Regions from separate parts of the Arthrobacter sp. P1_D12 genome, predicted to be linked through region 3. Evidence: predicted binding sites of a transcription regulator. Region 3 holds the regulator's gene; each other region holds the start of a gene.

Region 1 (8,091 bases), on a different contig from region 3:
CGACGGCGCGGCGCCCGGGGAATCTGTCACGAGGGGTCAGCGCCAGCCGAGCTGCGGCGCCACATACTTCAGGATCGACTCGATGACGTGGGCGTTGTAGTCGACACCGAGCTGGTTCGGGACCGTGAGGAGCAGGGTGTCTGCCGCGGCGATCGCCTCGTCCTCGGCCAGCTTCGCGGCCAGCTCGTCCGGGGCACCGGCGTAGGAGCGGCCAAAGACCGCGCGTGTTTTCTCGTCGATGTTGCCCACCTGGTCGGAGCTGTGGCGGTCGCGGGCGAAGTACTGCCAGTCGCGCTCGTCCGTCAGCGCGAAGATGCTGCGGCTGACCGAGACGCGCGGCTCCCGCTCGTGCCCCGCCTCCTTCCAGGCCTGCCGGTAGAGCTCGATCTGCTCGGCCTGCTGGACGTGGAAGGGCTTGCCGCTCTCATCATCCTTGAGCGTGGAGCTCTGCAGGTTCATGCCGAGCTTCGCCGCCCAGATGGCCGTGGCGTTCGAGCCGGAGCCCCACCAGATGCGCTCGCGCAGCCCCCTTGAGTGCGGCTCAACGCGCAGCAGGCCCGGAGGGTTCGGGAACATCGGGCGGGGGTTCGGCGCCGCAAAACCCTTGCCAGTGAGGACCTCGAGCAGACGCTCGGCGTGCCTGCGGCCCATGTCGGCGTCCGACTCGCCCTCGGCGGGGGCGAAGCCGAAGTAACGCCATCCGTCGATGACCTGCTCGGGTGAACCCCTGCTGATGCCCAGCTGCAGCCGGCCGCCCGCGATCAGGTCGGCCGCGCCAGCGTCCTCCGCCATGTAGAGCGGGTTCTCGTAGCGCATGTCGATCACGCCGGTGCCGATCTCGATGCGGCTTGTCCGGGCCCCGATCGCAGCGAGCAGCGGGAACGGGGAGGCGTATTGCTGCGCGAAGTGGTGGACTCGGAAGTAGGCGCCGTCCGCACCCAGCTCCTCGGCCGCGACCGCGAGGTCGATCGCCTGCAACAGCGCGTCCGACGCGGTGCGCGTGCCGGAATCCGGGTGGTCGGTCCAATGGCCGAAGGACAGGAATCCGATGTTCTTCACACCGGAAACGAACATGGTGGCGGCGGTTCTTATTCCCGCGGGCCCTCAGCCTCGCACCCCTCCCGCGGGCCCTCAGCCTCGCACCCCTCCCGCGGCACGCCTGGCGCCCCTTAGGCGGGACCGCGGGCTCAGCCGGCCTCGTAGGGGGTCCGGAAGAGGGTAATTCCCCATTCCGGGTTGTGCAGCACGATTCCAGTCTCCCGCTGTGCAAACTGAAGCGGAGCCTCAAGGTATCGTTTCATCCGCGACTGTTCCTGGTCCCACGGGAAGTTGCACGTGCCCAGGGAACTTCCCAGTGTCCCCGGATCCGGCGTGATCGATTCGGTGGCAATGCTGACCGTGACCGCATACGAGGCACAGGGGATGCGCACGGTCGTCAACGTGCGGCCGCCAACGCTGCCGAACCGTATCGCGTAGTCGCCGGAGCTCATTCCCGGATCACGGGGCACAGAAGCCGGCGTCATGGAACCGGATGTGAAGTACTGGCACTCCAGCGCTCCGTTGGCTACGGCGTTCTCTGCACGCTGTGGCAGGCATTCATCTATACCCTGCCCGGCGGCGGGCGGTTTGGTGACCGTTTGCTCGCCGGCCGGCATGCTTAGTGGGGGAGTAGATGCGCAGGCCGCGGTTAACGCGACAACGGCGAGGCACACTACGGATAGCAGTGTCGGCGTCGTGTGCATTCCATAACGAGCGGGTCCCCCGGGCGCGGCCATGATCCGAACCCTAGGGGTTCGGGGCTTGTCCGTGCAACAACCCCCGGGCTAGGCGACCGGGGCCGGTGAGCTTTGCTGCACGTGCTGGTCCAGGATGTCCCGGGCGGTTGTCCACGTCCGGCTCCCGTACCGGTCGTTGCTGACGTAGTTCAGCGTCGCGTCGCCGCTGAACATGCTGGCGAAGTACTGCATGCCCTGCCACGGCGGGAACGGCTTGTCAGAGGCCGGCATGAGGGCTTTGACTGCCCGGCTCATAGCAGTCAAGGAACCGACGCTGCCCGCGTAGAGGAGCCGGAATTGCGTTCCGGTCAGGTCGGACATGGTGGCGGCCAAGGTCCTTGCCGTGACCTGGTCTCCGGCGATCTGGAGGACGCGGGGAGCCCGCTGGTCGAGGGCGGCGGCGGCGGTGTAGGAGGCAGTGTCATCCTTCGTGGTGAAGTCGAGCACCTGGTCGGCGTCGGACCAGAAGAGCACACGACGCCGGGAGAACAGGATCATGGGTGCCTGCCCGGAGAGCATGTCGGTGAAGGCGCCATTGAGGATGGAAGTGGCCCGGATTTCGGTGGCATCCAGCCGCTGTGCGAAGTCTCGGCGGAACTGCAGGTTCCGGTTGCTTCGGGGGCGGATTCCACGGTAATCGATGGAGTAATCGGAAGGGATGAAACGCGGTACGCCCACCGCGGCCGCCGCCTCCAGCAAGCGCGATTGGGCGTCGAAAATTGCGCTGTCCACGCCGTTGATCGCGGAGACTATGCAGTCAACGTCCGCGCAGGCCCTTCGGAGGCCCGCGGGATCGTCGTAGCCCGCCTGGATCACTTCGACGCCTTGGGTGCGGAGCTGCGCAATGCGCTCCGTGCTGGTTCCTGGCCGTGTCAGGACCCGAACGGTGGCCCCCAGGGCGATCAAATTCTGCAGGATACGCCCGCCGAGATCGCCGGTGGCGCCGGCAAGAAGGACAGTGCCCGGAGTGGGAGTCGTCGGGATCATGGTTCGCACCTCAAGTGTCGGGCGGAAAGGGACAGTGGGCTAAAGACTACCAATGGCAGGGCAGCTGCGATTCCCGGGTGTGGCTCAATACATCCCCGGGCCGGACTGATCAGCGGAACCGTTGGACGTCGGTTCGCTGGCCGGCTCTACTGCCATCGGTGGGATTCCAGCGCGCGAAACAGGGGAGCGCGACCGCTTTTCAGATGGTCAACGGGGCGGGACCCGCCGAGTTCCCGGCAGGGTGTAACCATCCAGGCCGTGAAGTAGTTGTGCGGAACCTTCAGTTCTATGGCGCGCTGGAATAGTCCGACGACGGTCGGGTGGAGGTGGCCGCCGGCGACGAATTGGAATCCCGGGCAGAACGTGCCGTCGTCGATGAAGACGCGGACAAGCTGCTGCATTACAGGGTCGGGGTCGTCCATCAGTTCGGCGAGGCGGCGGCGGACCTGTTCCAGGGCGGGCAGCGTGAATTCTTCCCTGATCCCCGCCCAGGTCTGGTCATTGATCGGCTGACGGTTCAGTGTCACCGTTGCCTAGCCGCCGTCGCTGATGTCGTCCAGGAGCCACTGGACGGAGCGCGGATTCCGGCGCAGCGTGAAGGTGCGCAGCGCTGAATTCGACCCCAGCCGGGCCTCGACACGCCAGTATTCGATACCGGCCGGGTTGGCGCAGCCAGCGGCGGCCGTGCATCGGGTGCCCCGCCCGGCGTCACCGCCGATCCAGTGCCGGGATTCGGTGGCCGGATCGACAAGCCAGATCCGTCCGTCGTGCCGGATGGCAAGGGGCTTGCCTGCCGGGTCGAGCCGGACTTGAAGGTCAAGGGTCCGTGTGGGGTTTTCGGTGCTGAGGGTCATGGGGTGGTCTTTCGTGGTGCGGTGCTGCGGGCGCGTGTTGGCGTTAGGCGGCTTTGACTAGGGGGAGTTCGTCCCAATGAGTGGTGTAGCGGGGGGAGAGCATGTCCCGTTTCATGGTCCAGTCCGGCCCGCCCCGTATGCCGGCGTGGCCGAGGCCGATGGAGCCGCGCCCGTATCGGCGGGTCACATCTTCCAGGAGGGTTCCGATGTGGCGTTCCTCGTGCGGGTTCTGGAACAGGGCCAGCGGTGCCTGGTTGCCGGTGGGCCGCAGGTCGGTGACCATGATGCCGGCCCGGGCGTATTTGATGCCTTCCTGGATGTGGGGCAAGAGGGCGTGGGCGGCCCGGGTGAGTAGGACGGGATCGGCGGTGGGCATCGGCAGCGGCACGCACACCGAGGGGTAGGAGGTGTCGTTCGGGTTGAAGTGCGAGGTGCCGGCGAAGGCGGTGAGGACCTTGGCCTGGAGGCTGTGTTTGGCCAGCCGTGCTGAAGCCTGCTGGCCGTAGACGGACAGGACCTGCCGCATGCCGGCGGCGGTGGTGATGGGGGTGGCGAAGGAGCGCGAGAAGATGAGCTGGTCCCGGCCGATCCGTTCTTCTTCCATCGGGATGCACGGGGTGCCCTGCAGTTCCAGGACGGTGCGCATCATGACCACGGAGAAGCGGTCCCGGATCATCACCGGGTCGGCCCGGGCCAGGTCAAGGATGGACTGGAGCCCTAAGGCGTTGAGGCGTTTGGTCAGCCGCGTCGCGACGCCCCAGATTTCGATCACGGACACAGCCGGCCCATCAGCGCTTCCCGGGCGGCGGCCGGCACGGAGTCCCAGTGGCAGACCCCGTCGAAGGCCGGGTTGTGCTTGGCCCATTTGTTGGCCAGTTTCGCGAGTGTCTTGGTCCCGGCGATCCCGACGCAGACCGGAACCCCGACGTTGCGCCGCACGGCTGCCTTCATGGTCTGGCCCAGGATCAGCAGGTCCTCCGGCGCGCCTTTGACGCCCAGGAAGGCCTCGTCGATGCTGTAAACCTCCAACCAAGCGCTGTAGCGGCCCAGCAGTTCCATCACCCGGGCGCTGATGTCCCCGTAAAGCTCGTAGTTGCTCGAGAGGGCAACAAGTCCCCACTCCTTGGCCCGCGGGGCGAGTTTGAACCATGGGTCACCGAGGCCGATCCCGAGAGCCTTGGCTTCCGGGGACCGGGTGACGGCGCACCCGTCGTTGTTGGACAGGACGACGACGGGCCGGCCTTCGAGGGACGGGTCGAATGCCCGCTCGGCCGAGGCGTAGAAGCAGTTCACATCCACGTGCGCGATCTGCGGCATCCGCCGCATCGGGGAGGGCTTAGACATGGTGTGCCTCAAACATGGTGCAGGCAGCGGGTCGCGACGCCCCAAATGACCAGATCCGACATGGACGGAACCCGGATGTCCGGGTAGGACGGATTCTCCGCCTGCAGCACGACGCCGGCGGCCGTGATTCGCAGCCGCTTGATGGTCAATTCTCCGTCCAGGACGGCTATGACTACGGACCCGTCCTTGGGTTCCAGGGCCCGGTTGACGATCAGTTCATCCCCGTCGCTGATGCCGGCGCGTTCCATCGAGTCTCCGGAGACCCGCACGACGTACGTGCTGGTGATGTCCTTGATCAGATGCTCGTTCAGGTCAATCCGCCCATCAAAGTAGTCCTGGGCCGGCGAGGGGTACCCGGCCGCGACGGGGACCGGAGAGATCAGCACCGACAGCAACGACATGCCCGCATCTATCACGCGGGGACCGACAACAACGCCCACAACACAACCCTATTCGAATATATGTTCGATATAATCAGTGTAGCCGGACGTGCCGACAAAAGTTGGACTCTGCCCATATCCCTCGGCTGCGTAAGCAGCGCGGTTTCTCCTCGACATCGCAACAACTGACTGAAGGGGTGCTGCTTATGGGACACTCGCCGCGTCGTTTGCGGAAGATGGGGCCCGCGGGCTTGGTTGAGCGTAGGCGCTGCTATCGGCGTTTGGGCAGCGAGTTCTTGGTGACAGTTGCTCCGTCGCTACCTTAAGATCCATGCCGTCGTGTGACACAGCCTGCGAAGCCCGTAGCCGCAATTCCCCTAGAACAGCGGCCAGGGCACCGCCGACATCTCACCGCTCGGAGCCGGAAACCGCCCTGCCAAGCGCAACCGTGCGCAGCGCGCGGCGAGCGATGCGATTTCATCGGCGCTGAGCAAGTCCGCCAGGTTCCGGCCCAGCCCACCGTGCAGTCCTTCGCTGACACGATCGATGCCGTCGCGTTCCTCGGCGGTCAGCGCGTCTCCCAGCCATCCCCACAGCACCGTGCGCAGCTTGTGGTCACGGTGAAAGGTGAGCCCATGGTCCACGCCGTGCCGGTGTCCGTCCGTCATGGCAAGAATGTGGTCGCCTTTGCGGTCGGCGTTGTTGACGACCATGTCGAACACCGCCATGCGTCTGAGCGCTGGCGAGTCTTCGTGAACGAGGGCGACCATCCGTCCGTTCTCATCCCGTCCCTCGAGAACATGTTTCCAGCCCGTCTCCGGCACCTGGTCCGTCGCGACCAGGTTCACGGCGCATTGGGCGGGGTCTTCCTCCTGCCAGAGCTGCACCATTCCTTCGCCCAAAGGACCATCGCGCAGCCAGGTGTGCGGCACCACGTCCCAGCCTAAGACTTGCGAGACCAGGTAGGCGGCCACCTCCCGGTGAGCCAGGGTGCCGTGGGGAAAATCCCACAGCGGACTTTCGCCTGCTATCGGCTTATAGACGACCACCACGTCGCCGATGCTGCCCAGAAATGTAGCGTTTGAAGCCGTCGTGATGCGGCCGGTGAGCGTCAGCTCGGCGGTCACTAGGTCCGGCGCTGGCATCAGACCTCGGGAAGGGCGCAGATGTGCCCGTCGGCGTCTATGGGGTAACCGCAGAGCGGGCACGTCGGACGCCCGGCGCCCACGATCTCACGGGTGCGCTTGGCGAATGCGCGGGCGGTGCCGACCGGCATTCGCACCAGCAGCATTTCGGACTCGTTAGCGCCGCCCTCATCAAGCGGTTCGTCGTTGTCATCAGCATCGACATCGGCGATGGGGTAGGCCTCTATTACGACCTGGGCCGTGGTTGGGTCCCAACCTAAGCTCATGGCGCCGGTGCGAAACTGCTCCTGGACGGCCTCGAGCTGGTCATTGTCGACAAGTTCAATGGGAGTGCTCGTGGGAACGCTGAAGGGGTTGCCCTCGACTGTGATGAGCTGGTCGAGAATTTCGTCGATCTTCTCCGCGAGCAGAGCCGACTGCTGCTTCTCCAGGGCAATACTCACGATCTGCGTCCCTGCGCGCACCTGCAGGTAGAACGTGCGCGCCCCTGGAAGGCCAATGGTGCCGACGACGATTCGATCAGGCCAGGCAAACTCGTGAACACGTGTAGGCATGTCAGTATTTTAGGCACATGAGGTTCATGGCGCCTTTTGTCCTGCACCGCCGCCCACCGGCGCATCGCCAGAGTGGATGCCGTTCGACAGCCACGACAGGTCACCCGCGTCGGTGTTGGTCGCGTAGACGCTCGGCCGACTAGCGCCGTAGCGCACGATCGATACGGAGGCGGGGCCCACGTTAATACGCTGGAACAGGTCAAGGTGCATGCCGAGCGCGTCGGCGAGGATTGACTTGATGATGTCACCGTGACTCACCGCCACCCACACGGCCCCTGGCCCGTACTCGGCTTCGAAGGCTGCATCGTGGCGTCGAATCGCTGCCACTGACCGAGCCTGCGTCGCGGCCATGGATTCACCGCCGGGAAAGACGACGGCGGACGGTTGCGACTGCACAACCGGCCACAAATCCTCGGTCGCGAGATCACTGAGCGTGCGGCCCTGCCACTGGCCGTAATCGCACTCGGTGAGATCGAGATCGACCGGTGCGTACGGCGTGCCAGCCTGGCGATCGAGGATGAGCTGGGCGGTCTGCTGACAACGCTCAAGAGGGCTCGACACCACCCCGACTACGGGCACGGCCGCGAGCCGGTCTCCGGTCAGAGCCGCCTGGTCGCGCCCGATCTGGTCCAGGCTGACGCCGACGGCCCGACCGGCCAGCAGTCCAGTGGCATTGGCTGTGGTGCGGCCGTGCCGCACGAGAATAACTGTCGCCATCCACCCAGCCTAACCACCCGGTCGACGGCGGTGTGAACCGTACCGGGTCGCGCCTCGAACAGGCAGATAAAGCACTGGCGGAACCCTTCAGGCGCGCCGACGCGCTCAAAGCCGCCCACACGGACTCGGCACGCATTTGACCAGCTCATGGCCGACGCAGCAAAACCGGAAGAACGGCACAGCCAGAACCCCCGGCCGAAGTCGACCCCCGCATGGAGGACGTCCTGTGAGTTGCTGGTCCACATTGGAGCCCGCCGCAGGATTGACGCCCGCCGCAACTATTCTGGCGAAGCGTGACTTTAGCCCCTTTCCGCGCCCGGCCTGGGCGCTGAAGA
Region 2 (8,091 bases), on a different contig from region 3:
TGATCGGCGGTTTGATCTCCGGAACGTCCCAGATCCGGGCTTGCTCCACCGTGACGAGGCCGTGGTGCGTGACCACGTCGCCGGCGTGGAGCCGGCGGATGATGTCTACGCATTCCTCCAGCCGGCGCTGACGCGTTTCCTTCGGCGGCCAGGCCTGGCCGGTGATGTGCTCGTTCATATACTCGCCGCTGCCCGGGGCCATCCAGAAGCGGCCGGGAAACATGTCCGCCAGGGTGGCTGAGGCGTGCGCGATGATCGCCGGGTGGTACCGCTGCCCGGGCGCCGTCACCACCCCGAAGCGCAGACCGGTGGTAGCCAGCGCGGCCCCGAGCCAGGACCAGGCGAACCCGGAGTGGCCCTGCCGGGCGGACCACGGCTCAATATGGTCCGAACACATGGCGGCATCGAAGCCTGCCTGCTCGGCCAGTTGAACGTCCTGCAGGAGGCGGCGGGGGCTGATCTGTTCATGCGAGGCGTGGAACCCGATGGTAGCCATCACCCATGTTTACCGCCGGGGCCGGGCCGTGTCGAGGAGCCCCCAGTTGAGGAGCCCCTCGCGAGAAACCACGGCGTGGGGTGGCGGTGCCGGGTCCGCGGCGCAAGAATGGGCGCTATGCACCTGCCGTTGATGCCTCCCATTGCGCCCATGCTGGCCAAAGCACTCCCCGCGCTGCCGTCGCCGGACGCCGGAACGGGCTGGCTCTTTGAGCCGAAATGGGACGGTTTCCGCTCCATCATCTTCCGTGACGGCGACGAGGTGGAGATCGGCAGCCGGAACGGCAAGCCGATGACGCGCTATTTCCCCGAGCTTGTCGAGGCGCTGAAGTCGGAGCTGCCGGAACGCTGCGTGGTGGACGGCGAGATCATCCTGGTGGCGGCCTCCGGGGACCGGCTGGACTTCGACGCGCTCCAGCAGCGCATCCATCCGGCCGCCAGCCGGGTGAAGCTGCTCGCGGAACAGACCCCGGCGCGCTTCGTGGCGTTCGACCTGCTGGCCCTCGGCGACGAGGATCTTACGGGCAAACCCTTCTCCGAGCGCCGCCGGCAGCTGGAGCGCGCACTCGCAGCCAGCGCGGCGCCGGTCCACCTCACAGCCGCGACCTCCGACCGGGACACGGCGCAGCGCTGGTTCCGGCAGTTCGAGGGCGCCGGACTGGACGGGATTGTGGCCAAGACGCTGGAGGGCAGCTACCAGCCGGACAAGCGCGCGATGGTGAAGGTCAAGCACGAACGGACGGCGGACTGCGTGCTCGCCGGATACCGCGTGCACACCTCCGGTCCGGACCGGATCGGCTCGCTGCTCTTGGGGCTCTACGACGACGCCGGGGTGCTGGCGAACGTCGGCGTGGTGGGAGCCTTCCCGATGGCCCGGCGCGCGGAGCTGTTTGCCGAGCTGCAGGAGCTGGTCACCGGTTTTGACGACCACCCCTGGGCCTGGGCCCGGCAGGAGGAGGGGGCGCGAACTCCGCGGAAGGCCGAGGGAAGCCGGTGGAGCGGCGGCAAGGACCTGTCCTTCACCCCGCTGCGGCCCGAGCGCGTGGTGGAAGTGAAGTATGACCATATGGAGGGCGAAAGGTTCCGGCACACAGCCCAGTTCCTGCGCTGGCGTCCGGACCGTGATCCGCGCTCCTGCACCTATGACCAGCTGGAGGAACCGGTGAAGTTCGATCTCGCCGCGGTACTGGGCGCCGCCCGCTAACCGGATAGCCCGCTCACCTGCTCAACGCTTTAACGACGGCGCCCCGCCCCCAAAGGGACGGGCCGCCGTCGTGCGTGCGGAAAAGCTGTGCGGAAGTGCGGATGAAATCCGCTGCCGGTGCGGGGCTACTGCTGGCCGAGCTGTTTGGTGGGGACCCGGAACGTTTCCTTGGCCGTCAGCGCCGCGACCGTGGCGATGAGGCAGATGATTGCGGTGAAGATGGAGATCTGGACCCAGCCGCCGGGCTGGATGCCGCCCATGGCCGCCACGATCGCCGGGGCGAAGCCGGCCATCAGGAAGCCCAGCTGGGTGCCGATTGCGAGGCCGGAGAAGCGGACGTTGGTGCTGAACATCTCGGCGTAGAAGGAGGGCCAGACCGCGTTGGCCGCAGCGTAGCCGAAGGAGAAGAACGCGATTGCCGTAAGGAACATCAGCGCGACGTTGCCGGATTCGAGGCTCAGCAGGAAGACCGGCGTCAGGGATGCGCTGGACAGTGCGCCGTAGATGAAGACGGGCTTCCGGCCGATCTTGTCGGCGAGCATGCCGAAGAGCGGCTGGGTGCCCAGTGCCATGAAGTTGGCGCCGACGACGAGCCAGAGGGTGGTGGTGCCGTCCACGCCGGCGACGTTCTTGGCGTAGCTGATGGCCAGGGTGCCGAAGACGGTGGACACGGCGGCGATGAAGGCGCAGGCGATGACACGCAGGACATCGCGCCAGTGGCTCTTGAGGAGGTCAGCGACGGGGAGCTTGGAGATCTGCTTGGTCTTCTGGGCCTCCTCGAACGCCGGCGGTTCGTGCAGGGTGCGGCGGATGAAGAACGCGACCAGCACAACCACGGCGCTGAGCCAGAACGGGATGCGCCAGCCGATCGTGTACTTGATGTCGTCAGGCAGGGCCAGGACCGGGATGAAGACGAGGGCGGCAAGGATCTGGCCGCCCTGGGTGCCGGTCAGGGTCCAGGAGGTGAAGAAGGAGCGGCGGTTGTCCGGGGCGTGCTCGAGCGTCATGGACGAGGCGCCGGCCTGCTCGCCGGCAGCGGAAAAGCCCTGGCAGAGACGCGCCAGCACCAGCAGGACAGGGGCCCACCAGCCGACCGTCTTGAAGTCCGGCAGGCAGCCGATGGCAAAGGTGGAAGCGCCCATCAGCAACAGCGTGAACATGAGGACTTTCCGGCGCCCTATCCTGTCACCGAAGTGGCCGAGGACAACGGCGCCCACCGGGCGGGCAATGTAGGCAAAGCCGAAGGTGGCGAACGACATGATCGCCGCGTTGGTGTCCGCGTCGGGGAAGAAGACATGCGGGAAGATCAGCGCGGCTGCGGAACCGAAGATGAAGAAGTCGTAATACTCGACGGCGCTGCCCAGGAAGCTGGCAAGGGCCGCCTTCTTCGGCGTCCCTCCTGTGGTTATACCCGGCGTCGTGGACGGGACAGTGTGGCTCATGGTGTTCCTTTGGTGTGACGACGTTGTCGCGGATGGATCAGGAAGGTCTCGGCTGCCGCTTGCTTAAGTGTGGTGCAGCCGGAGGTCCGTGGAAAGACCCGGACTAGTAGCCACATGGTGGAAGCTACTTGTGCGATGTAGCAATCATGACTGTGAGCGCAGTCACTTGTCAACAAAAATAATCACCATCTAGAAATAGCTCTCACTATGTGGGAACATCGATGCATGAGTGTGAATCAAACCACAGAAGTTCCCGCCGCTTCCGGGTATCCGGCGGAAGTCCCTTCGAAGCCTGCAAAGGCCGCCAGGGAGGACTCGCGGACGGACATGGTGGGCAAGGCCTTGGGTCTGCTGGTCCTCCTGGGCGACGAGCCGCGGGGTGCCAGCGCGGCGGAGATCTCCCGCCGCGCGGATCTGCCATTCAGCACCACGTACCGCCTGCTCGGCTCCCTGACGCGGGACGGCTTCGTTGACTACGAGCCGGACGGCCGCCGCTACCACCTGGGGCTGAGGGTCTTCCAGCTTGGCCAGCGCGTCTCCAACCACCACGGCTTCGCGGGTACGGCGCTGCCCATCCTGCGGCGCGTGACCGAGGAAACGGGTGAGGCAACCATCCTCTCCGTGCGGGACGGCATCCACCACCTGACGGTGAACAAGGTGGACGGCCCGCAGACGTTCCGGGTCACGAGCGACCCCGGGCATCTCGGGGCACTTCATACCACCTCAGTGGGCAAGGCACTGGTGGCGTTCGCCGACGACGCCACCCGCGCCCAGCTTGTCGAGGAACTGCCCCTGGAGCCGCTGACGGCGCTCTCCATCACGGACCGCGAGGCTTTCCGGGCCGAAATCGAGCAGGTCCGGCGCCAGGGCTTCGCCACCATGGACGAGGAAAACGAACTCGGCATGCGCGCCGTCGCCGTCCCGGTTTTCAACGCCCAGGGGCACGCCTTCGCCTCGCTGGCCACGGCGGTCCCGGTCTTCCGCCTGAGCATGGAGGCCCTCGTGGCCCTCGTGCCGCTGCTGCAGGCGGCGGCCGCAGAGCTGTCGGCCCGGCTGCCCCAGCGGTGACGGCCGACCAGCCTACGGCCTAAACAAAGCCGCCGGCGTCATAATATGTTCGTCATTCGAACAAAAGTGCAACATGTGAACAAAGTCTGTAATGTAATCCCCATCACCCGGCCCGCCGCGGACGCCGCAAGCGTCGCAGCCCGCCGAGTGTCGTTGTCAAAGGAGCAAACTGGATGAGCAATCGAGCAGAGTCCTTCCTCGTGGGCCTCGTGGGAGACGGCGTCATGCCCTCCCTCACGCCCTACATGCATGAACGCGAGGGCGACGTGCAGGGCCTCCGGTACCTCTACCGCCCCATCGACCTCACCGAACTCGGCCTGCCCGGCCGGGCCGTGGGGGAGTTGCTCTCCGGCGCCCGGAGCCTCGGGTTCAACGGATTGAACATCACGCACCCCTGCAAGCAGCTCGTGCTCGAGTACCTGGATGAGGTCTCCCCCGACGCCCGGCGCCTGGGCGCCGTCAATACCGTGCTGATCCGCGACGGCCGCTTCATTGGCCACAACACCGACTTCTCCGGCTTCGCCGCGGCGCTGGCCTCCGGGCTTCCCGGCGCCACCCTGGATCGCGTGGTGCAGCTCGGAGCCGGCGGCGCCGGCTCCGCCGTCGCCTACGCCCTGCTCACCGCGGGGGTCCGCGAGCTGGACCTCGTGGACACCGACGCGGCCCGGTCCACCGCCCGGGCGGCCGAGCTCGCCGGGTTCTTCCCGGACCGGACCGTCACCGCCCGGACGACGGCGGAGCTCCCGCAGCTCATGCCGCAGGCCGACGGCCTGGTGCACTGCACCCCGGTGGGCATGGCCGCCCATCCGGGGGTTCCGCTGGACATGTCCCTCGTGGAGTCCCGGCACTGGGTGGCCGACATCGTGTACCGGCCGATCGAAACCGAGCTCGTCCGCGAGGCGCGCGCCAAGGGCTGCGAGGTGCTCGACGGCGGCCGGATGGCCGTGGGCCAGGCGGCGGACGCCTTCCGGATCTTCACCGGGCGCCAGGCCGACGCCGACCGCATGCGCTCCCACTTCCTGGAACTTGTGGCCGCGGAAGAGGTGCCCGCCTGATGCGCACCGGGATCGCCACCGTCTGCCTCGCCGGCACCTTGCGGGAAAAAATGCAGGCCTGCGCGGTGGCCGGCTTCGACGGGATCGAGATCTTCGAACAGGACCTCGTGACGTCCCCGCTGAGCCCGGAGGACGTCCGGAAGCTGGCCGCCGACCTCGGCCTGAACCTGGATCTCTACCAGCCGTTCCGGGATTTCGACAGCGTTCCCGAGGACCTGCTCGCCGCCAACCTGCGCCGCGCGGACGCAAAGTTCCGGCTCATGTCCCGCCTGGGCATGGACACCATGCTGCTCTGTTCCAACGTCGGCACCGCCACGATCGACGATGACGATCTCCGGGCGGCACAGCTTTCCCGGCTCGCGGACCTCGCGGGTGACCACGGCGTCAAGGTCGCCTATGAGGCCCTGGCCTGGGGCAAATACGTGAACGACTACGAGCACGCCCACCGGCTGGTTGGGATGGTGGACCACCCCAACCTGGGCACCTGCCTGGACTCTTTCCACATCCTCTCCCGGGACTGGGATACCGCGCCGATCGAAGCCTTCGACCCGGAGAAAATCTTCTTCGTCCAGGTCGCTGATGCCCCCAAGCTGTCCATGGACGTGCTGTCCTGGAGCCGGCACTACCGGGTGTTTCCAGGGGAGGGCCAGTTCGAACTCGCCAAGTTCATGGGCCACGTGGTCCGCGCGGGCTACACGGGACCGGTGTCGCTGGAAGTGTTCAACGACGTCTTCCGCCAGGCCGACGTCGAACGCACCGCCGTCGACGCCATGCGGTCGCTGATCTGGCTCGAAGAGCAGAGCGCCGCCTGGCTCGAGGCAAACCCGGCGAATGCAGCAGGCGGGATGACCAGCGGGGCGGCCGGCCCGGTGTCCGGTGCCCGGCGCCGCTACCCCATGGAGCTGGCCACTCTTCCCCGAGTGGCCGAGCCCGCCGGCTTCAACTTCGCCGAGGTCCGGGCCGGTGACACCGCCGGACTGGAAACCCTGCTGGGCCAGCTGGGGTTTGCGTTCAACGGGCGGCATCGCACGAAGGACGTGCAATTGTGGACCATGGGCCACGCGCGCGTGATCATCAACGAAGAACCGGCAGCCATCGGCACGGCGACCGCTGCCGCCGGTACCGGCCAGCCGGCTCCCGCCGCCCCTGCCATCTCCGCCCTGGGCTTCGACGTCGACTCTCCCGTTATCGCCGCCGCCCGCGCCCAGCAGCTCAAGGCCCCCGCCGTGCCGCGCAAGAGCCAGGCCAACGAGGAAGTCTTCCAGGGCTTCGCCGCGCCGGACTCCACCGAAATCTTCCTCTGCCAGGGCAGCCCGGACGGCACCGCCGCGTGGACCCGGGAATTCGGCGACGGCCTGGACGTCGCCGCGGCGGACCCGGCAGAGCACCCGGGCGCGGTAATCGACCACGTGAACCTCGCGCAGCCGTGGCAGCACTTCGACGAGGCCGTGCTCTTCTACACCAGCGCCCTCGCACTGGAACCGCAGCCCTTCGCCGAGGTGGCCAGCCCCACCGGGCTGGTCAGGTCCCAGGTGATGCTGACGCAGGACCGCGGCGTCCGCCTGGTGCTGAACCTGGCCCCGCTGATCCAGCAGGAAGGGACTGCCGGCACCGGCCACCGTCCCGGCTACCAGGAACACATCGCTTTCGCCGTGGAAGACCTCGTGGCCACGGCCCGGGCCGCACGGGACCGCGGACTGGACTTCCTGCAGATCCCCGCGAACTACTACGAGGACCTCGACGCCCGGTTCGCTCTGGACCCGGAATTCCTGGCCACGCTCCGTGAGCTCAACCTGCTCTATGACCGCGACGCCGACGGTGAATTCCTGCACTTCTACACCGCCACCGTGGGCAGCGTGTTCTTCGAGATGGTGGAGCGCCGCGGTGCCTACGACGGCTATGGCGCCCCGAACGCCCCGGTGCGGCACGCCGTCCAGTACGACCACCTGCACCAGCTGACCCGTACTTCCTGACCCCAGCCGAACAACAAACACATCAACGAAAGGAGGCTGCTGTGCCTGAAGAAATCAACCTCGACGTCTTCAACGCCGACCCGATCACCGAGGACGTGTCCGACGAAGCCACGGAGGCCGCACCAAAGACGTATGCGCCCGCTGGCCATGCCTTGGATACTGCCGCGGAATCGCAGGCGGACCTCAGCGCCGAGATGAAGGCGATCGGCGAAGCGTACGCGCAGGCCCTCAAAGGCGGCGCCCCGGCCGAAACCCAGCCGCGGCTCGACTACGCGCCGTACCGCAGCAGCGTCCTGCGCCACCCCACCAAGGATCTGCACCACGCGGATCCGGAAACCATCGAACTGTACTCGCCGGCGTTCGGGCACATGGACGTGCACGCGCTGGAAGCGGACCTGACCATCGCGCACAACGGCGAGCCGCTCGGCGAACGCATCGTGGTCTCCGGCCGGGTGCTCGACGGCGACGGACGCCCCGTCGCCGGCCAGCTCGTCGAAATCTGGCAGGCGAACTCCGCCGGCCGCTACATCCACAAGCGTGACCAGCACCCGGCACCGCTGGACCCCAACTTCACCGGCGTCGGCCGCTGCATCACGGGCGCGGACGGCTCCTACAGCTTCACCACCATCAAGCCCGGCGCCTACCCGTGGAAGAACCACCTCAACGCCTGGCGCCCGGCCCACATCCACTTTTCCCTGTTCGGGCAGGAGTTCACCCAGCGGATCGTCACCCAGATGTACTTCCCCGGTGACCAGCTGTTCCCGCTGGACCCGATCTACCAGTCGATCGTGGACCAGGATGCCCGCGACCGGCTCGTGGCCACCTACAACCACGAACAGACCAAGCCTGAATGG
Region 3 (8,091 bases):
GCGCGCTCGAGTTGAGCCCGGAGCACGTCGCGGCGCTCTGTGACCGGCACCGTGGCATCGGCGGCGACGGCCTGATCCGGGCCGTGCCCTCCCGGCTCCTGCCCGAGGGGCAGCAATTGCTGACCGCGCACCCCGATGCCGAGTGGTTCATGGACTACCGCAACGGCGACGGCTCGCTCTCTGAGATGTGCGGGAACGGAGTCCGCGTCTTTGTGCACTTCCTCATCGCCGAAGGCCTCGTGGACCTGCCGGCCGGCGAATCGCTCGTCATTGGAACCCGGGGCGGTGCCAAGACGATCGTCCGGACGGCTGCGGGCTACGCCGTGGACATGGGCCCCTGGGAGTTCATTTTCCCGGGCGAGGCGACCGCGCGGGCCATGGACTCGCTGGTCAGCGCCGACGGGCTCGAAGTCGCGCGGCCCGCCCTCTCCGTCAGCATGGGCAACCCGCACACCGTCGTGGCCCTGGCCGAAACAGCCGAACTGGAGGCCACGCAGCTGTTCACTGCCCCCCGGGTGGACCCGACGCCGCCGCACGGCACCAACGTCGAATTCGTTGTGCCCTCCGAACCACTGGTGCACGACGGTACCGGCACCATCACCATGCGGGTCCACGAGCGCGGAGTGGGGGAGACCCAGTCATGCGGCACGGGCGCCTGCGCCGCCGCCGTCGCGATTCGCCATTGGGCCGGGCAGGGCGCGCCGGACGCGTGGAACGTCCACGTCCCCGGCGGCGTCGTCGGCGTGAAATTCTTCCTGGGCCCGGAGGGGCACGAACACGTCGAACTCAGCGGCCCGGCCGTGATCGTGGCTAGCGGGACGCTTTCCTGATTCGAAGGATCCGGAACGACTTCGACGTGCTCTCCCGGGTCACGCTGAAGCTGGCGTCGAGCTCCGCCGAGAGCCAGCGCTGCAGCGAGTCGGAGCCGAGGTTCTTCTGGACCACGAGCCAGGCCGATCCGCCCGGCGCCAGCCTGGGAATCCACAGGCGCAGGAGGGCATGAAGTTCATCCTTGCCGATCCTGATCGGGGGGTTGGACCAGATGGTGTCAAAGCGCAGGTCGGGGTCCACGGCGCCCGGCGTGCTGGCGGATACGTTGTGCAGCCCCAGCAGCCCGGCGTTTTCATTGGTCAGGGTCACGCAGCGTTCGTTCACGTCCACCGCGTAGACCTGGGCGTGCGGTGCCCGCAGGGCCATGGTCAGGGCGATCGGTCCCCAGCCGCAACCGATATCCAGAAGGTTGCCCTGCGGCGACGGCGCCGGGACGTCGGCCAGCAGTACGGCCGTTCCCTTGTCGATCCCGTCCGGGCTGAAGATCCCCGAGGACGTCTGCAGCCGGCGCGTCTCACCGGCAAGATCCACGGTGAGCGGCTTGCGGGTAAATGGCCCGGCCGGCTGGGCGCTGAAATAGTGTGCAGACTCCATAATGGGCCAGATTAGTTCGCGGCCAGCCCGTATGGGAAACCGGGTGGCAGCGCCGGCGTCTGCTACGCTACAAAACATGATCCTGATCTCCAAGTAGCCGGCACGGGTCCCGTCCCGTCCTTGTCAGGGACGCCGGGGACCCCGAAGCGACGCAGGTAAACGCCTTCCGCTGAGTGCGCCATCGCAGGGGTGAGTTTTCTCACCCGCGGGCGCCCGCACCACTTGGAATCCAGCCATTTCCCAGGCACGGAGTTTTGCTAGCACTGTGCTGGCGCTGTACTCCCGGGCCCGGCGTGGCGGAGGCACCCACCTCACCGTGTTTTGCACCGGCACGGCACCGCCCAGACAGCCAGTGTCCCCGTAGCCAGGCGCCTTAGCCGCCTCTACCGTCACCCAGCCACCGCTCTGCACAGAGCCAGCCCCGCCCCGGCGCCGTTGCCGCGGGCATTCCAGGAGGCCCCCATGACCACCCGCCGTCAGCCCAGCGCGAATACCGCCCCACAGAGCAACAATCGGCACTATTCTGAAAGAGCCGAACCTTTAAAGGAGACCATGACCAGCCACCCCAACACCGGACCCGATTCAGCAGCCCAGGACATGAGCCCTGAAGAGATTCAAGCTGTAATCGACCGGATCCTTTCCAAGGACACCCCCGCCCCAGGCCGCGGCGGCGGCGCCGGCACCAGCCATGGCACCGCCGCCGGTGCTGGTACCAGCAGCCCGACGTCGGTGCTCGGCAAGGCGCAGGCCATCTCCCGCCTGGACGAGGTGTACACCAACTTCGACGGCGACCAGCAGGACCTTGAGGAACGGCACGCACTGCGCCGCAAGGCCGGCCTGTCCACCGAGCTCGAAGACGTCACCGAGGTCGAATACCGGCAGTTGCGCCTTGAGCGCGTCGTCCTGGCCGGCCTCTGGACCGAGGGCACCCTCGCGGACGCCGAGAACTCCCTGCGCGAACTTGCCGCCCTCGCTGAGACGGCCGGCTCCGAGGTCCTCGACGGGCTCGTCCAGCGGCGCGCCAAGCCCGATCCCGGGACTTTCCTCGGCTCCGGCAAGGCACAGGAGCTGAAAGCCATCGTGATGTCCACCGGCGCCGACACCGTCGTCGTCGACGCCGAACTGGCCCCCTCCCAGCGGCGCGGGCTCGAGGACATCGTCAAGGTCAAGGTCATTGACCGTACAGCGCTGATCCTGGACATCTTCGCCCAGCACGCCAAGAGCCGTGAAGGCAAGGCCCAGGTGGAGCTCGCCCAGCTCGAATACCTGCTCCCGCGCCTGCGCGGCTGGGGCGAATCGATGTCCCGCCAGGCCGGTGGCCAGGTGGGCGGCGCCGGTGCCGGCATGGGCTCGCGTGGTCCCGGTGAAACCAAGATCGAACTGGACCGCCGTCGGATCCGCACCCGGATGGCCAAGCTGCGGCGCGAAATCGCCGCCATGAAGCCTGCCCGGGAAACGAAGCGCGCCAACCGCCGTCGTAATGCCGTGCCCTCTGTCGCGATCGCCGGCTACACCAACGCCGGGAAGTCCTCGCTGCTGAACCGGCTGACCGACGCGGGGGTGCTGGTGGAAAACGCCCTGTTCGCCACCCTGGACCCCACCGTCCGCAAGGCCGAAACCGCTGACGGGCTGGGATACACCCTGGCCGACACCGTGGGCTTTGTCCGTTCCCTGCCCACCCAGCTCGTGGAGGCATTCCGCTCCACGCTGGAAGAGGTCGCCGACTCTGACCTGATCCTGCATGTCGTGGACGTCTCGCACCCGGATCCGGAGGGCCAGATCGCCGCTGTCCGGACGGTCTTCAGCGAAGTCGACGCGCGCAAGGTTCCGGAAATCATTGTCCTGAACAAGGCCGACGCCGCTGACCCGTTCGTGGTCGAACGGCTCAAGCAGCGCGAGCCACGCCACGTGGTGGTCTCGGCCCGCACCGGCGAAGGCATTCCGGAACTGCTCAAGGCCATCAGCGACGGCATTCCGCGGCCCAGCGTGAAGCTTGAACTGCTCATCCCGTACAACCGCGGGGATCTGATCAGCAAGCTCCACGAGAGCGACGCCGAGATCCTCAGCCTCGACCACGAGGAAACCGGGACCCGTGCCGTGGTGATGGTGCGTGAAGGACTCGCCGCCGAACTGGATCCCTTCATTAGCAATGACTGAGGCTGCGGTGACCAGGACCGACGCCGATCCAGCCGACGCCGAACCAGCCGACGCCGAACCAGCTGATGCTGGGCCGGCCGAAACTGACACCGGCGCCGGCGCCGGTTCAGGTGCCGGCGCGGCCGGCGAGGAGTTTGTTGTTAAGCTGCTCGACCGTGCCGTGTCCGGCATGGGCGGGCAGAGCCGCGATGGCCAGCACGAAATGGCCCGGCAGGTGGCGCGCGCGATAGACAGCGGCGATCACCTGCTGGTCCAGGCCGGCACCGGCACCGGCAAGTCGCTGGCCTACCTGATTCCGCTGATCGCGCATTCGCTGACCAGCAACAAACCCACCCTGGTCTCCACCGCCACCCTGGCGCTGCAGACGCAGATTGTGGGCCGGGACCTGCCCAGGCTGCTCAAGACCATCACGCCCGCCCTGGAGCGGCCCGTCAAGGTCGCCCTGGTCAAGGGCCGTTCCAACTACGTCTGCCGGCACAAACTCGAGGGCGGCTTCCCGTCCGAAGAACCTTCCGAGGGACAGCTGTTTTCCCTGGGCGAGGACACCAGCGTGCCGCATTTCGCCGCCGCACTTGGCGGGCCGTCCTCCCAGCTGGGCAAGGAAGTCGTCCGCCTGCGCGAATGGGCCGAGGAGACCACCACGGGGGACCGCGACGAGCTCATGCCAGGCGTCACGGACCGGGCCTGGCGCCAGGTCTCGGTCACCTCCATGGAGTGCCTCGGCGCGCAGAAATGCCCGCTCGCGGCCGAATGCTTCAGCGAACTGGCACGGCAGAACGCCGCCGATGCCGACGTCGTGGTCACCAACCACGCCATGCTCGCCGTCAGTGCCTTCGAAGGCCTGGCGGTGCTGCCCGAGTACGACGTCGTCGTGGTGGATGAAGCACACGAACTTCAGGACCGCGTCACGGGCGCGGTCTCGGGCCAGCTCTCCGTGGCGATGGTGCACGCCGCCGCGTCCGGGGCCCGGAAGCACACGGGCATCACCGTGGATGCACTGAACAATGCCGCTGCCCACCTGGAGCTCGCCATCGACGGCGTCCCCAGCGGGCTGATGCCCAACGGCCTGAACAGCGGGCAGCTGGACTGCATCGACCAGCTGCGCGACGCATGCCGCGCCGCCCTGTCCGATTCCAAGGGGGACAGCTCCGTGTCGGCGGACGGCGGACGGCAGCTGGCCCGCTCGCGCCTCATGGTCATCCTGGAGCTCTGTGAACGCCTCCTGGCCGCGCGCGAAAACCGCGAAGTCGTGTGGTTCTCCCGCAACAGCAGCTTCGATCCGGCGCAGGGCTACTCGCAGCCGGACGAGAGCGCGCCGGCGTTGATCAATGTTGCCCCGCTGAGCGTCGCAGGGCGGTTGCGCGAGGGCCTGTTCGCAGACCACACCGTCATCCTGACCTCGGCCACACTGGCCATCGGCGCCGCCTTCGAACCCGCCGCCGGCGGCCTGGGCCTGGTTGGCAACGGCGCACCGAGCTGGACCGGCGTCGACGTCGGCTCCCCGTTCGACTACCCGAAGCAGGGCATTCTCTACGTCGCCCGGCACCTGCCCAAACCCGGCCGCGGAACGTCCCCCGAGGCCCTGGACGAACTCGAGAAGCTGATCCGCGCCTCCGGCGGAGGCGCCCTGTGCCTGTTCTCCTCGCGGCGCGCCGCAGAGGAAGCAGCCGAGTCCATGCGGCCCCGGCTGGGCCTCAGCATCCTGTGCCAGGGGGAGTCGACCATGACGGCGCTCGTGCGGCAGTTTGCCGACGAACCTGACACGTGTTTGTTCGGCACCATGTCCCTCTGGCAGGGCGTCGACGTCCCTGGCGTGTCCTGCCGGCTGGTGGTCATCGACCGGATTCCCTTCCCGCGGCCGGACGACCCGCTGATGACGGCACGTTCGCGGGCCGTGGCCCAGGCCGGCGGCAATGGCTTCATGGCCGTCTCGGCCACGCACGCCGCCATCCGCCTCGCGCAGGGCGCCGGACGGCTGATCCGCTCGACCTCGGATAAGGGCGTGGTGGCAGTGCTGGATTCGCGGCTCTCTACGGAGCGTTACGGCGGCTTCCTGCGCGCCGCGCTGCCGCCGTTCTGGCCCACCACCGATTCATCGATAGCCATGGCAGCCCTGAAGCGCCTGGCGAAAGACTCCGCAAAAGCCTAAGTCCCAAACCGGGGCCGCCACCCTGCGCCGGAAATCCGCCGCGGGGTGGCCGCTCCGAACTGGCGGCATGGCCCGGGACGGCTAAGGGGAGCGCAGTTTAGAGTGAGCGCAGTACCGAGACGACCTTGCCCATGATGACGGCGTGGTCGCCCAGGATGGGCTCGTACTGGGTGTTTTGCGGCAACAGCCACGTGTGGCCGTCCCGCTGGCGGAAGGTCTTGACCGTGGCTTCGTCGTCCAGCAGGGCGGCAACGATGTCGCCGTTCACGGCATCGCCCTGGCGGCGGACAACCACCCAATCGCCGTCGCAGATGGCGGCGTCGATCATCGAGTCGCCGGCCACTTTGAGCATGAAGAGTTCGCCATGGCCCACGAGCTGGCGGGGCAGCGGCATGACGTCCTCCACCACCTGGTCCGCGAGGATCGGCCCGCCGGCGGCGATGCGTCCGACGAACGGCACCATTGCCGTGTCGGTGGCGCTGGCCAGCTCAGTCACTGACAGGCCGCCGACGGCCCGCAGGCCGCTTGACTTCTCGACACCGGAAATCGGTGTGGTCCCCTCGTCCAGGGTCAGCGGCATGAGCACTTCCATGGCCCGCGGGCGCTTCGGATCACGCCGCAGGTAGCCGAGCTTTTCGAGCTGGGAGAGCTGGTGGGTCACGCTCGAGAGGCTGGCGAGACCGACGGTGTCGCCGATTTCGCGCATGGACGGCGGATAGCCCTTGTCCGTGACGGACCGCTGGATGGTCTCCAGGATTTTCTTTTGCCGGACGGTGAGGCTCTTGGGGGCCCGGGCGGGCTGCGGGCTCCGTGGGGTGGCCCTGCCGCCGGTGGCTTGTGCTGCCATGTTCGCCAACGCCTTTCCGTTCCGCCCGGCTGCCGTGGCTGCTGTCACCGGGAACTTCCGGCCTGAAATGTCAGACCCTGCTGATCAACTACGAATGAATTCCCACGGGTAGTTCGAAAGTGGGAGTTCGAAAGTGGTTGTCCTGTCCCTCAAAAATAGGCCAGCCGCAGACCTTTTTCAAACATTTGTTCTAGCGAGTCTCGACATCGTTCGTTAGTAAGTGCTAAAACAGAACTAGCAAGATTCGAATATGTGTTCGATTCCGACGAACTGGGTTCGCAAGCGATGTTCGGTTCTATGTTCGAAGGTTCGGCCGGTTGGCGGCGAGTACGTGAGTACGCCGGGCGGCAACTTATGGTCCAGGAGGGCTCAGTTCATGTCAGTTTCAAGCGCGTTTGACGGCACTAACATTCAGGACGTCACGACCCGCCACCGCGGTGTTGGTCCAGGTGGCGCAGCGGCTCGCCGCAACATCGGACACGGCAGCCTCGGACACGGCAGTCGCGACCAAGGCGGCATGGGCCAGGGTGGTTCCCTTCACGGCAACGTGTACCCGCTCAACGCCAGGCGCCGCAAGGAGCCGCCGCGGTTTCCGGCGGCCGGACCAAGCAGCCGCCGCTGCGGCTCACCCGGCGCGGACGCTTCGTCTTCTTCGGTGTCCCGCTGATCCTGCTGGCGGCGTTCATCCTGTCGTTCAGCGGATTCCTCAACGCTCCCGCGAAAGCGGCAGATTCCGCAGACCAGCTCTCGGTGACGCCGACCGTATCCGTCACAGTCCAACCGGGGGAGTCCCTCTGGGCCATTGCCGGGTCGGTGGCTCCGGAGCGCGATCCCCGCGACGTCGTGGCCGACATCGTGGAGCTGAACAATCTGGACGCCGCGCGTGTGATGCCGGGCCAGCAACTGTTCGTCCCGTCCAAGTAACCACCCCCGGGTGCCGTCGCGGGCGTCACAGTTTCAGCGCCCGTCCCGCTACCACTTAAACTGGTCACGTGACTGACCAGCTTGAGCGCCTCAACCGACTGCCCCTCCGAACCAATCTGCGTGGCCTGCGTCCGTATGGCGCGCCGCAGCTGGACGTCCCCATCCTGCTCAACGTCAACGAGAACACCCATGGGGTCCCGGCCGATGTCCGCGCAGCGATCACCGAGGCCGTGAGTGCCGCCGCTGCCGGGCTGAACCGCTATCCGGACCGTGAATTCACCGAATTGCGCGAAGCCCTCGCCGAATACCTTGGCCACGGGCTGGACGCGGAGAACATCTGGGCCGCGAATGGTTCCAACGAAGTCCTTCAGCAGATCCTCCAGGCCTTCGGCGGCCCCGGCCGGACGGCCCTCGGGTTCCCTCCCACGTATTCGATGTACCCGCTGCTGGCCTCCGGCACGGATACGGAATACGTCGTCGGGGCCCGCGCGTCAGACTATGGGCTCAGCGCGGACTCGGCGGCACAGCAAGTCCGCGAGCTTCAGCCCAACGTTGTCTTCCTCTGTTCCCCGAACAACCCGACCGGCAC

The links. The regulator LexA, encoded in region 3, represses DNA repair genes until DNA is damaged. The targets are predictions, from matches to a motif close to TCGAACANNTGTTCGA.
Region 1: AC1DZV_RS11655 (LexA family protein) is a predicted target of LexA. The motif match lies at 5,414-5,429, and genes of this name have one in related genera.
Region 2: AC1DZV_RS11505 (shikimate dehydrogenase) is a predicted target of LexA. The motif match lies at 4,266-4,281, and genes of this name have one in related genera.

What each region holds. Positions count from the first base shown of each region.
Region 1 covers NZ_JBFUAR010000014.1:12,504-20,594, reverse strand. The annotation lists gene AC1DZV_RS11685 (LLM class flavin-dependent oxidoreductase) at 37-1,074, opposite strand; gene AC1DZV_RS11680 (hypothetical protein) at 1,188-1,490, opposite strand; gene AC1DZV_RS11675 (NmrA family NAD(P)-binding protein) at 1,824-2,762, opposite strand; gene AC1DZV_RS11670 (hypothetical protein) at 2,909-3,289, opposite strand; gene AC1DZV_RS11665 (hypothetical protein) at 3,296-3,616, opposite strand; partial or broken gene AC1DZV_RS11660 (Y-family DNA polymerase) at 3,660-4,960, opposite strand; gene AC1DZV_RS11655 (LexA family protein) at 4,969-5,400, opposite strand; gene AC1DZV_RS11650 (SCO1664 family protein) at 5,718-6,485, opposite strand; gene AC1DZV_RS11645 (DUF3090 domain-containing protein) at 6,485-7,039, opposite strand; gene AC1DZV_RS11640 (histidine phosphatase family protein) at 7,064-7,756, opposite strand.
Region 2 covers NZ_JBFUAR010000013.1:119,958-128,048, forward strand. The annotation lists gene AC1DZV_RS11485 (TIGR03885 family FMN-dependent LLM class oxidoreductase) at 1-496, opposite strand, end outside; gene AC1DZV_RS11490 (ATP-dependent DNA ligase) at 614-1,699, shown strand; gene AC1DZV_RS11495 (MFS transporter) at 1,825-3,141, opposite strand; gene AC1DZV_RS11500 (IclR family transcriptional regulator) at 3,367-4,209, shown strand; gene AC1DZV_RS11505 (shikimate dehydrogenase) at 4,383-5,264, shown strand; gene AC1DZV_RS11510 (bifunctional sugar phosphate isomerase/epimerase/4-hydroxyphenylpyruvate dioxygenase family protein) at 5,264-7,237, shown strand; gene pcaH (protocatechuate 3,4-dioxygenase subunit beta) at 7,279-8,091, shown strand, end outside.
Region 3 covers NZ_JBFUAR010000027.1:52,547-60,637, reverse strand. The annotation lists gene dapF (diaminopimelate epimerase) at 1-830, shown strand, start outside; gene AC1DZV_RS18730 (class I SAM-dependent methyltransferase) at 811-1,425, opposite strand; gene hflX (GTPase HflX) at 1,978-3,582, shown strand; gene AC1DZV_RS18720 (ATP-dependent DNA helicase) at 3,575-5,731, shown strand; gene lexA (transcriptional repressor LexA) at 5,829-6,578, opposite strand; gene AC1DZV_RS18710 (LysM peptidoglycan-binding domain-containing protein) at 7,329-7,502, shown strand; gene AC1DZV_RS18705 (histidinol-phosphate transaminase) at 7,571-8,091, shown strand, end outside.